DNA from 3 places in the Hymenobacter aquaticus genome. Region 1 is predicted to be linked to each of the others. Evidence: riboswitches for the same ligand, from Rfam matches in the RefSeq annotation. Region 1 holds a riboswitch; each other region holds the start of a gene.
What was found. Region 1 has a riboswitch for S-adenosylmethionine ahead of E5K00_RS09250 (ATP-grasp domain-containing protein). Riboswitches for the same ligand answer to the same signal wherever they lie in the genome.
Positions count from the first base shown of each region.

Region 2: it holds a riboswitch for S-adenosylmethionine, as region 1 does, so the genes downstream of both, E5K00_RS16135 (O-acetylhomoserine aminocarboxypropyltransferase/cysteine synthase family protein) here and E5K00_RS09250 (ATP-grasp domain-containing protein) in region 1, are expected to answer to the same signal.
Region 3: it holds a riboswitch for S-adenosylmethionine, as region 1 does, so the genes downstream of both, E5K00_RS06530 (amino acid permease) here and E5K00_RS09250 (ATP-grasp domain-containing protein) in region 1, are expected to answer to the same signal.

Region 1 is NZ_SRLC01000001.1:2,247,231-2,250,981, forward strand. Features, by position in the region: gene E5K00_RS09245 (DUF4886 domain-containing protein) at 1-713, shown strand, start outside; SAM riboswitch class I at 890-981, shown strand; gene E5K00_RS09250 (ATP-grasp domain-containing protein) at 1,397-2,407, shown strand; gene E5K00_RS09255 (LLM class flavin-dependent oxidoreductase) at 2,502-3,527, shown strand; gene bshB1 (bacillithiol biosynthesis deacetylase BshB1) at 3,747-3,751, shown strand, end outside.
Region 2 is NZ_SRLC01000002.1:814,996-818,746, reverse strand. Features, by position in the region: gene E5K00_RS16150 (lysylphosphatidylglycerol synthase transmembrane domain-containing protein) at 1-320, shown strand, start outside; gene E5K00_RS16145 (hypothetical protein) at 400-816, opposite strand; gene E5K00_RS16140 (LysM peptidoglycan-binding domain-containing protein) at 1,039-1,344, shown strand; SAM riboswitch class I at 1,523-1,635, shown strand; gene E5K00_RS16135 (O-acetylhomoserine aminocarboxypropyltransferase/cysteine synthase family protein) at 2,015-3,400, shown strand; gene E5K00_RS16130 (homoserine O-acetyltransferase family protein) at 3,664-3,751, shown strand, end outside.
Region 3 is NZ_SRLC01000001.1:1,596,266-1,600,016, forward strand. Features, by position in the region: gene E5K00_RS06525 (lipopolysaccharide biosynthesis protein) at 1-372, shown strand, start outside; gene E5K00_RS06530 (amino acid permease) at 815-2,263, opposite strand; SAM riboswitch class I at 2,541-2,633, opposite strand; gene E5K00_RS06535 (TIGR02117 family protein) at 2,813-3,580, shown strand; gene E5K00_RS06540 (EcsC family protein) at 3,544-3,751, opposite strand, start outside.

The DNA of each region.
Region 1 (3,751 bases):
ACGGCGAGTCGCTGAAGATGCACTACGACAGCGCCCGGGCCATTATCGGGCAGCCGCGCTGGAACACGGTGGTGCTGCAGGAGCACAGCCTGTGGCCCCTGCCCGCCCGGCGCAGCGGCCGGCCCGAGGTATTCCGCGACTACGCCACCCGGCTGGAGCAAGTGGTGCACAAGGCCAACCCCCAGGCCCGGCTGTACTTCTACCAGACCTGGGCCCGCGCCGACCAGACCTACGCGCCCGACAAAGCATATTCCGGGCTGCCCATCGACTCGATGACCCTGGACTTGCACCGCGGCTACTACCTGGCCGCCCGGCAAAACGGCCATTTCGCGGGCGTGGCCCCGGCCGGCGACGCCTGGCTGCGCGCCATGCGGGCCGGCGTGGCCGTGCGCAACCCCTTCGCCCCGGAAGCCGGCCAGCTGAACCTGTGGGGCGAGGACAACTACCATCCCAGCCAGTGGGGCGCCTACCTGAATGCCTGCGTGCTGCTGGCCGAAATTACGGGCTACGACCCGCGCCGGCTGGGCGCGCAGGAGGCGGCGGCGGCGGCGCTGGGCATCACGCCGGCCCAGGCCGTGAGCCTGCAGCGCATTGCCGCCGAGCAGGTGCTGGCGGCCCGCCCCGGCGCTTTTACGCCGGGCGCGGCTGCGAAGTCGGCCCCGAAAAGCAGCCCCCGCCAGGTCAAACTCAAGGCAGCGGCCCCGGGGAAATAGCGCCGGACTGCTGGTCGACTGCTGCCCGCCGGAACCTCCGGCGGGCTTTGTTGTTTACAGAGCATCCGGCGGCACCAGCGGCAGCTGGCCGGGTGAGGCTGCCAGCCGGTGGATTTGTAACTATCCACTTTGCGGCCTTACCTTCGCCGGGTCAATTCTTTCTGACCAAAGGATTGTTTTTATACAGAGGCGTGGAGAGACAGGCTCGACGAAACGCCGGCAACCACCCGCAGCAGCGGAACGGTGCCAATTCCTGCCCATATAAAAACAAGTTGCCGTGGACGCTGCCAACAACTTTTTCGCCCTTTCCGCTGCTTTCGTAGCCCAGCCCCAGTCTGCCCCGGTTGCAGGCTGTTGTTGGCCGCTGGCTGCGGCTGGCTGTTGTTGCTAGTCCCCTTCCTCCTTCCTGCCGGTATCCGCTGACCGCCCTGCATTTCCTGCCGGGCCGGGTTGGCTTTGCGGCGGCGTATGGCCCGGCCGCGCCCCTGCCCGTCTGATGTTAACTCCCTAAACAGCTCCCCGCTGCGGCGGGGTGCGTCTGCGGGCTTCGGCCAGGGTTTTGCGCGCTTTCCAGCCCCGCGCGGCAGCTTCGTTTCCTGCTTCCTGCTTTTTCTCCGGCCCCTGCGTTGCCGCAGTTGGCTGCTGTCGTTTGTCCCCTTTCCTTCTTCATTTATTCTAGTCTCATGGCCCAGCCTCAGAAGCCGATTGGCATTTATTACGAACACCCCGAATGGTTTAAGCCCCTGTTTGCCGAGCTGGACCGCCGGGGCCTGCCCTACGAAAAGATTGACGCCGCCCACCACCTCTTCGACCCGGCCGAAACCGAGAGCCGCTACTCCCTGGTGGTAAACCGGATGAGCTCCTCGGCTTACCTGCGCGGCCACGGCCAGGGCATTTTCCACACCGCCGGCTTTGCTACCCACCTGGAGCGCATCGGCACCCGCATCATCAACGGCTCGGCGGCCACCAGCATCGAAACCAACAAGGCCCGGCAACTCTCGCTGTTTGCCTCCTTGGGCTTGAAATACCCGAAGTCCTTCGTGGTCAACCACGCCTCGCGCATTGCCGACGCGGCCCGGCAGCTCCAATTCCCGATTGTGGTGAAAGTCAACATCGGCGGAAGCGGGGCGGGCATCATCCGCTTCGACACGCTGGAGGGCGTGGAGGCCGCCGTAGCCGCCAATCAGATTGATCTGGGCATCGACCAGACGGCCCTGGTGCAGGAATACGTGACGCCCCGCGGCGGCAACATTCACCGGGTGGAAACCCTCGACGGCAAGTTTCTCTACGCCATGAAGGTGTTTACGACCGGGGAAAGCTTCAACCTCTGCCCGGCCGAAATCTGCCAGATACCGGAGGAGCCGGCGGCCGAGTTCTGCCTGACCGAAGCGCCCAAGAAAGGCATTCAGGTGGAAGCCTTTACGCCCCCGGCCGAGGTGATTGAAGCCGTGGAGCGCATCGTGGCCGCCGCCAAAATCGACGTGGGCGGCATCGAGTACCTGATTGACGACCAAACCGGCGACGTTCTCTTCTACGACGTCAACGCCCTGTCCAACTTCGTGGCCGATGCCGTGAACGTCGTCGGTTTCGACCCCTACGCCCGCTTCGTGGACTACCTCGAAAGCCAGCTGCCCGCCCCGGCAGCCGCCAAGGCACCTGTCGCCGAAGCCGCAGTAGCCTCAGTCACGGAGTAGCTGAGTGAGTGCGCGAGTAATGATTTAGCACATTATTCACATTCGCCACATCAGCACATTAATCTCACATTCACCACATTAGCACATTAAGAAAATGCGTTACGGATATTGGATGCCCGTTTTTGGCGGGTGGCTGCGCAACGTCGAAGACGAGAACATGCGCGCCGACTGGGACTACGTCAAAACGCTGGCCCAGCGCAGTGAGGAGCTGGGCTACGACCTCTCGCTCATTGCCGAGCTGAACCTGAACGACATCAAGGGCGAGGAAGCTCCCAGCCTGGATGCCTGGAGCACAGCCGCCGCCCTGGCCGCCGTGACCAAGAAAATCGAGCTGATGGTGGCCGTGCGGCCCACGTTTCACTCCCCGGCCCTGCTGGCCAAGCAGGCCGCCAACATCGACCACATCAGCGGCGGCCGGTTGTCCTTGAACGTGGTGTCGTCGTGGTGGCAGGACGAGGCCAAGAAGTACGGGGTGCACTTCGAGCAGCACGACGACCGCTACGCCCGCACCGCCGAGTGGCTGCACGTGGTGGATAATATGTGGAAGCAGGACCACTTCACCTTCGAGGGCAAGTTCTACCAGGTCACCGACTCGATTCTGCAGCCCAAGCCCGTGTCGCGCCCCCGGCCGTTTCTCTATGCCGGCGGCGAGTCGGAGGCGGCCAAAAACCTCATTGCCGCCCAGTGCGACGGCTACGTGATGCACGGCGACGACCCGGCGGCCATCGGCCGCCGCATTCAGGATCTGAGCCAGCGCCGCGACAAGCTGGGCTTGCCGCCCATGAAGTTTGGGGTGGCGGCTTACTCGGTGGTGCGCAACACTGAAGCCGAGGTAAAAAAGGAGCTGGCGCGCATTACCAACGTGCAGGGCTCGGCGGCGGGCTACAAAAACTACCAGCAGTGGCTGGCCGGCACCCAGCTCGAAAACCAGGTTTCGTTGCAGGACTACTCGGTATCGAACCGCGGCCTGCGCTCGGGCCTCACCGGCACGCCCGACCAGGTAGCCGAGCAAGTGGCCGCCTTCGAGGCCGTGGGCGTAGATTTGTTCCTGCTCCAGTGCAGCCCCCAGCTGGAGGAAATGGAGCGGTTCTCGGAAGCCGTTATTCAGGTGCTGGCCTAGGCTGGGTTTCCGGAGCGGTTTACAGCACGGTCACCCCAGAACGTCATGTCGAGCAGCGCGAGACATCTCGCGTGCAATGGTAATTTGATTACTGTTGCGGGAGAGATGCTTCGGCTGTGCTCGGCATGACGTTCTGTTTTGTGTAGTTCTGGCCCCAACAACGACCGCACGCGAGATGTCTCGCGCTGCTCGACATGACGTTCTGATTTACCCCCTTCTATGAA
Region 2 (3,751 bases), on a different contig from region 1:
TCGTCTGGACGGCCCGCTACCTGGTTATCGGCTGCATCATTGCGGCCTTCGTCAACGTGAGCTGGGACGAGTTCCTGCTGATTTTCGGCCGCAACCTCACCTACAAAGTCATTCTGCTATTGGCCATTACGCCCGGCGGGGCCGGCATTGCCGAAGGCGCTTTTCCCACCTTCTTCGGCAAGTTTATCGGTACGCCCACCATGACCAACTTCGTGGTGCTGCTCTACCGCATCGTCACGTACTATCTGTATCTGGTGCTGGGCGCGGTGTTTCTGCCGCGTTGGGTGGGTCGGGTTTTTGCCGGCCACAAGCACCCGTAGCAAGCCACTTGCAGCCGACACAAAAAAGGCCCTTCCGCGCGGTGCGGAAGGGCCTTTTTTGTATAGTGCGGAGGCTAAGCTACTCCTTTTCCAGGCGCAGCTCGGCGCCCTCGGGGCTTTTCAGCGTGAGCTTGTCGTCGGTCAGCGTTACCACATCGAAGCTGTTGCTGGTGGTAGCGCCGTCGGGGGTCAGCATGATTTTCTTGTTGGGCTGGTCGAAGGTGTACTTGCCATTGACGGCCCCGGCGGGCGAGGTCATGTTGTACTGGCCGTTGGCGAAAAACGTAATTCGCTCGTCTTCCTGCGCGTCGGTTTGCTTCACTTTGTCGCCGCCGACACTGAGCTCCTTGTCGGTTTTCCAGACTTTGCTCTCGGTACCGTAGAGCATGTTGACGCCTTCGACTTTGCCTTCCTTGCTACCGCAAGAGGCCAGAAACAGAACAACCAGCGTCAGCAGGCCGGTGAGCAAGCGGAAGGAAGTGGGGAGATTTTTCATGAGAAAGAAGGGGTTTGGAAGGAGGAGTAAAACCAGTTGCCAGCCGCGCTACGGCGGCCAGCGTTGCGGTTCTTACGCGGCAAAGGCGAAAGGGTTAAGCTGCCAACGGCTGGGCCTGATGCCAGTACAACCAATTTAAAACAAGGGCGTAAGATGCTCTGATGCCGTGGCCTTCAGGCACATCCGGCACCATCTCCTCCTCACTCTAACCAACACACACTCATGGGACTGTTTGATTTCCTCAGCAATAAAGGCGAAGAAAAACCTGTTCAACCCGCTGCCAAGCCCCAAACCGGCGGCACGGACTTCTTCGGCAATGCCGCCCCCGGCGCGGCCACCACGCAACCCGCCGCCGCAAAAGGCGACTCTTATACGGTTGTCAGCGGCGACTCGCTTTCCAAGATTGCCAAGCACCACTACGGCGACGCCTCCAAGTGGCACCAGATATACGAAGCCAACAAAGCCATTATCGGCGCGAACCCCGACCATATCGAAGTGGGCCAGCAGCTGACGCTCCCTACCCTTTAGGTCCTTTTTTGCAGAAAAAGGTTGGAAACGCCGCCCGAGCTTCGGGCGGCGTTTTTTCTGGTCTTGATTTTTGGCAAGAATAAAAAAACTTTTTGCGGGATTTGGTCTTTTCAATTCCAGCTGTACATTTGCAGTCACCAACCCGGTACTCTCCCAGAACGATGGGACAGTTTGAAAGAATTTATACAGAAGCGGCGAGAGAACAGGCTCCCTGACCCGCTGGCAACCTTCATCTGATGAAAGGTGCCAATTCCTGCCCGCAAGGCGTAAGGCCGGCGGGAGCTATAAGTCGAGTACCATGGAAAACGCCCCCGCATCCTTCTTTTTTGCCCCATCCGCTTCCGCCGCCCCCGGGCCCGCTGAACTGCCGATGGGTTTTCGTGCTTTCGTCGCCGCTGTGCCGGCCGGCCGAATGCGCCTGTGCTGTTGCACCCCGTGTTGTTGCTGTTGCTAGCCGGCCGCTGAGCGCCTAGCTTCTCCCCCTCCCTCCTTTTTTCCTGCCTCCCCGCCGTTCGAAGCCACCCGTGGTGCGTCTCGTCGCAGGGTTTGGCCTACGCTTCGCCGTCGCCCTCGTCAGGGCCCGGAAGCACTTGCGGCAGCCGCCGTTTGGCGCCCAAGCTACTGATTACCTGAAACTTAATTCCCCGGAATTTCCTAAACCAGCCTCATCATGTCTACGCAAGCCCTGCAATTCGAGACCCTGCAACTCCACGCCGGCCAGCAGCCCGACCCCGTTACCGGTGCCCGCGCCGTGCCGCTGTACCAGACCACTTCCTACGTGTTCAAGAACGCCGAACACGGGGCCAACCTGTTTGCCCTGAAGGAATTTGGCAACATCTACACCCGGCTGATGAACCCCACCACCGACGTGTTTGAGCAGCGCGTGGCGGCCCTGGAAGGCGGCGTGGCCGCCCTCGCCACGGGCTCGGGGCAGGCGGCGCAGTTCATTGCTCTGAACAACATTCTGCAGGCCGGCGACAATTTCGTGAGCAGCTCCCACCTCTACGGGGGCACTTACAACCAGTTTAAAGTGGCCTTCAAGCGCCTGGGCATCGAGGTGCGCTTTGCCGACGGCGACAACCCGGCCAGCTTTGAGGCCCTGATTGACGAAAACACCAAGGCCATCTACCTCGAAACCATCGGCAACCCCAGCTTCAGCATTCCGGACTTCGAGCGGATTGCCGCCATTGCCGACAAGCACGATTTGCCGCTGATTGTGGACAATACCTTCGGGGCGGGCGGCTACCTGTTCCGGCCCCTGGAGCACGGCGCCCACATCGTGGTGGAGTCGGCCACGAAGTGGATTGGCGGGCACGGCACCAGCATCGGCGGCGTGATTGTGGACGGCGGCAAGTACGACTTCGGCAACGGCAAGTTTCCGCAGTTCACCGAGCCCTCGGAAGGCTACCACGGCCTGGTATTCAACGACGTATTCGGCAAGAACGGGCCGTTTGGCAACATTGCCTTTATCATTCGGGCCCGGGTGGAAGGCCTGCGCGACTTCGGCCCGGCCATCAGCCCCTTCAACTCCTGGCAGCTGCTCATCGGCCTCGAAACCCTGAGTTTGCGCGTCGACCGCACCGTGGAAAACGCCCTGCGCATTGCGACCTGGCTGGAGCAGCACCCGCAGGTAGAAAGTGTGAATTATCCGGGCCTGAAGAGCAGCCCCTACCACGCCCTGGCCCAGAAATACCTCAAGCGCGGCTACGGCGGCGTGCTGACTTTCAGCATCAAGGGCAGCAAGGAAACGGCCACCCAGTTTATCGACAACCTGAAGCTGGTAAGCCATTTGGCCAACGTGGGCGACGCCAAGACGCTGATTATTCAGCCCTCGGCCACTACCCACCAGCAGCTTTCCGAGGAAGAGCAGCGCGCCGCCGGCGTGACGCCCACCTCCTTGCGCCTGTCGGTTGGCATTGAACATTTCGACGATATCCGCGCGGATCTGGCCCAGGCCTTCGACGCCGTGCGCAACGCGGCTCCCACGACCTCCGATGACGACGAGGACACCGTGGTGCAGCCCGAAGTAGAACACGCTGCCCCGCTGGAGGTCTAAAGTAGAGAGGAGACAGGGCCGGCAGCGAGAGTGCCGGCCCACTCCAGCTACGGCAGCGCAATGGGTGGCAGGATGAGGAGTTGTGAGAGAGGAATCATCCTGACCATTCCGCAATAGCCCGGGCTGAGCCGGCCCCGGTCCGCACGTTCTTCATTGGGTGGGACTGATGAGAGCGGCCCGACCGGTTCAGCCCGCGTGCTATTGTACTGAACTCAACGCCTGCCGCCCCTTGCCGGGCTGGCAGCCGCAAACTACCTACTGCAATGACTGACTTACGGCTGTTGAACCTGTCGGCGGGACTCGTGCTGGAAAGCGGCGCGACGCTGGCCCCGGTGCAGATTGCCTACCAGA
Region 3 (3,751 bases), 650 kb from region 1:
TTGATTTTCAACCTGTCCTTGGCTGGCATCACCATCCTGCTCAACCGCCTGCTGATTCCGCCGCTGGGCATCACCGGCTCGGCCCTGGCCACGCTCTTCGCCATCGTGGCCATCAACACGGCCCGGACGTGGTTTGTGTGGTACAGCTACCGGTTGCAGCCCTTCACCTGGCGCATTCCGGTGGTGCTGGCCGTAGCCGTGGCCTCGGGCCTGCTGGTATGGCTGCTGCCAGTCCTGCCCTCCAAGCTACTGACTATGCTCATGCGCGGCACGGTGCTCACGGCCCTCTACGGCGGGGCCCTGCTACTGCTGGGCCTGGTGCCCGAAGCCCAGCCCCTGCTGCGCAAGCTGCTGAAACGCCCCCAACAGTAGTAGCCAGGGTATCATCGAACGAGGTAGAGACGCGTATTCGCGTCTCAATCGTTGCTGACGTTGTTACGGCACGCGCCCAGTCGTTCAACGATTGAGACGCGAATACGCTTCTCTACCTCGTTCTGGTTAGCAGCTGATCGGCACACGCGCAGACGATGAATACTTTGTTTGTATCTATTCTTCTTAAAAGAAGAGTGGCTCTTAAGCCCTTGGTGGTCGTCCTTCTTTTAAGAAGAGCCTATCCTAAGCCCTTGGAAGGCATCCTTCTTTTAAGAAGAGCCTATCCTAAGCACTTAGGAGGCACCCTTCAGATCTGAAGAGGCTATCCTAAGCCGTTGAGAAGCACTCTTCAGATCTGAAGGACGACCAAAAAGCCCTTGGAAGGCACCCTTCAGATCTGAAGGGTGCTTCCCAAGGGCTTTTTGGTCGTCGGCGCCTATACTTATTCTGCGGCCTGCTGCTGCCGCAGCTTGCTGTGCTTCTTGCCGTAGCCGTAGTAGATGGCCAGGCCGATAGCCAGCCAGACGAAGAGGCGAATCCAGGTATCCAGGGGCAGCGACACCATCATCAGCAGGCAGGTCAGGATGCCCAGGATGGGGACCAGGGGCACCCAGGGCGTGCGGAAGCCGCGGGGGGCGTTGGGCTCTTTCTTGCGCATGATGAGCACGCCCAGGCACACCATCACGAAGGCGAGCAGGGTGCCGATGCTGGTCATTTCGCCCACCACCGAAATCGGCACGAAGCCCGCAAACAGGCTGATGAACACGCCCAGCAGCAGATTGGACTGCAACGGGGTGCGGAACGTGGGGTGTACCTTGGCAAACACCGGCGGCAGCAGCCCATCCTTCGACATGGAGAAGAACACCCGGCTCTGCCCCATCAGATCAACCAGAATCACGGAGGTGTAGCCAATGAGAATGGCCACGATGATGGCCGAGCTGAGCCAGGCGTAGGGCGTTTTCTCGATGGCAATGGCCACCGGCGCGGCGCTGTCCTTGAACTCGGTGTAGTTGGCCAGCCCGGTCATGACGTGGCCGAAGAGCACGAACAACACGGTGCACACCAGCAACGAGCCGATGATGCCGATGGGCATGTTGCGCTGCGGGTTCTTGGTTTCCTGGGCCATCGTGGCCACGATGTCGAAGCCGATGAAGACGAAGAACACCACCCCGGCCCCGCGCAGGATGCCGCTCCAGCCGAACTCCCCGAACGTGCCGGTGTTCTGCGGAATGTAGGGTTGATAGTTGGCCGGGTCGATGTATTGCCAGCCCAGGGCAATGAACACGAGCACCACCGCCACCTTGAGGCTCACCACCAGCGCGTTGAACCAGGCCGAGCCCTGGGTGCCGCGCACGATGATGGCCGTAATGGCCAGCACGATGAGCATGGCCGGCACGTTGACCAGGCCCGAGATGACCGAGCCGTCGGCCAGAGTGGCCTGCTCGAAGGGCGACATCACCAGCTGGGCCGGAATGTGCAGGTTGAACTTGCCCAGCACCCGCACCAGGTACTGCGACCAGCTGATGGCCACCGTGGCGGCCCCCACCGAGTACTCCAGAATCAAATCCCAGCCGATGATCCAGGCAAACAGCTCGCCCATCGTGGCGTAGGAATAGGTGTAGGCCGAGCCGGCCACGGGCACCATGGAGGCAAACTCGGCGTAGCACAGCGCCGAGAAGGCGCAGCCCACCGCCGCTACGAGAAAGGACAGGGTCACGGCCGGGCCGGCGTTGTTGGCGGCGGCAATGCCGGTGAGCGAGAACAAGCCCGCCCCAATGATGACGCCGATACCGATGGCAATCAGGCTGAAGCCGCCCAGACTTCGTTTCAGGGTGCCGGCCCCCGTTTCGGCTGCTTCCGCGCGGAGCAGCTCCAGTGATTTTTTAAGCATAAGAGGAAATGGCGCGAAGCCCGGCTTCGCGAGAGAGTAAGCGACACCCATCCCGCGCAGCGCAGCCACGCAGGCGCACACGGCGGGGCCGGCCGGGAACCGGCGCGGGCATCAGAAAAGAGAGACGGAAAAGGCAATGGGGCGCGGCCTCAGGCCGCGCCGGGGCTCAGGGCCCGACGCTTCAACAACAGCAACAACAGCCAGCCAGCCGCGCCCGGCGGCGCACAGGAGCAAGAGAGGAAACGGGGCGGTTGGGGAAGCAGTCCACGGCAACTTGTTTTTATATGAGCAGGAATTGGCACCGTTCCGGCAGTTGCGGATGGTTGCCGACGCTTCTTCGAGCCTGTCTCTCAGCGCCTCTGTATAAAAACAATCCTTTGGAGTAAAGAATTGATGGCACAAAGGTAGCCCCGCCCCCACCGGATTTGCAAACCCGACGGCCGGGCCGCCCCCGGCGCGCCCCAACCAATTGCCCGCAAAAGCAGTAGGTGCCACCACCGGCCCACCCGCGCCCCGCACTTTCCTCTGACCTGGCAACTTCCTCCCGTGATGCATCCAACGCTTAAAAAAACGCTTCAGATTACCGGCTACGCCGCCGCCTCGCTCGTGGGCATCGTGGGCGTATACGCGGCTTCGTCCTTTGTTTTGTCGCGCATCCCGGTCAACACCCACGACCAGGACCCGGCCGAAGACGTGGATATCTACATTCTCTCCAACGGGGTGCACACCGACATCGTGGTGCCCGTGCGCAGCCGCTACATCGACTGGAGCGAGCTGGTGCCCTTCCAGAACACGCCCGCTAATGATACGTCGGCGCCCTACGTGGGCTTCGGCTGGGGCGACAAGGGCTTCTACCTCGACACGCCCACCTGGGCCGAGCTCAAGCCCAGCACCGCCTTCAAGGCCATGTTCTATTTGAGCTCCTCGGCCATGCACGTCACCTTCCACCAGCGCCTGCAGGAGGGCGACGACTGCGTGAAGATCCGCATCAGCCAGGCCGAGTACGCCCGCCTGATCGACTACATCAAAGGCAGCTTCGACTACGACGCCCAGGGCCGCCCCCAGCACATCCGGGGCCACAGCTACGGCCAATATGATGCCTTCTACGAAGCCAAGCGCACCTACAGCTTCCTGTTTACCTGCAACACCTGGGCCAATAACGGCCTGAAAGAAAGCGGGCAGCGCGCCTGCTTCTGGACGGCCCTGGACTCGGGCATTTTCTACCAGTACCGCCACCGCGGCCCCCACGTGGTGAGCAACATCGTGCGGCGGGCGGCGTCCTACGCGGGCTTGGCCAGCCCCAGCCGCAGCCGGTAGCAGTTCATGGCCGTGTCGCCGAGCTGCTCGAGCAGCTTGTAGTTGGCCACCGCCCCCACCGCCGCCCCAATGACGGGCACCAGCTGGGCCAGCTTGGCCAGGTCGATGTAGTCGCGGTACTCCTGCTGAAACGCGCGCCAGTCGAAGGCCTGGGGGTCGGTGGGCAGCGTG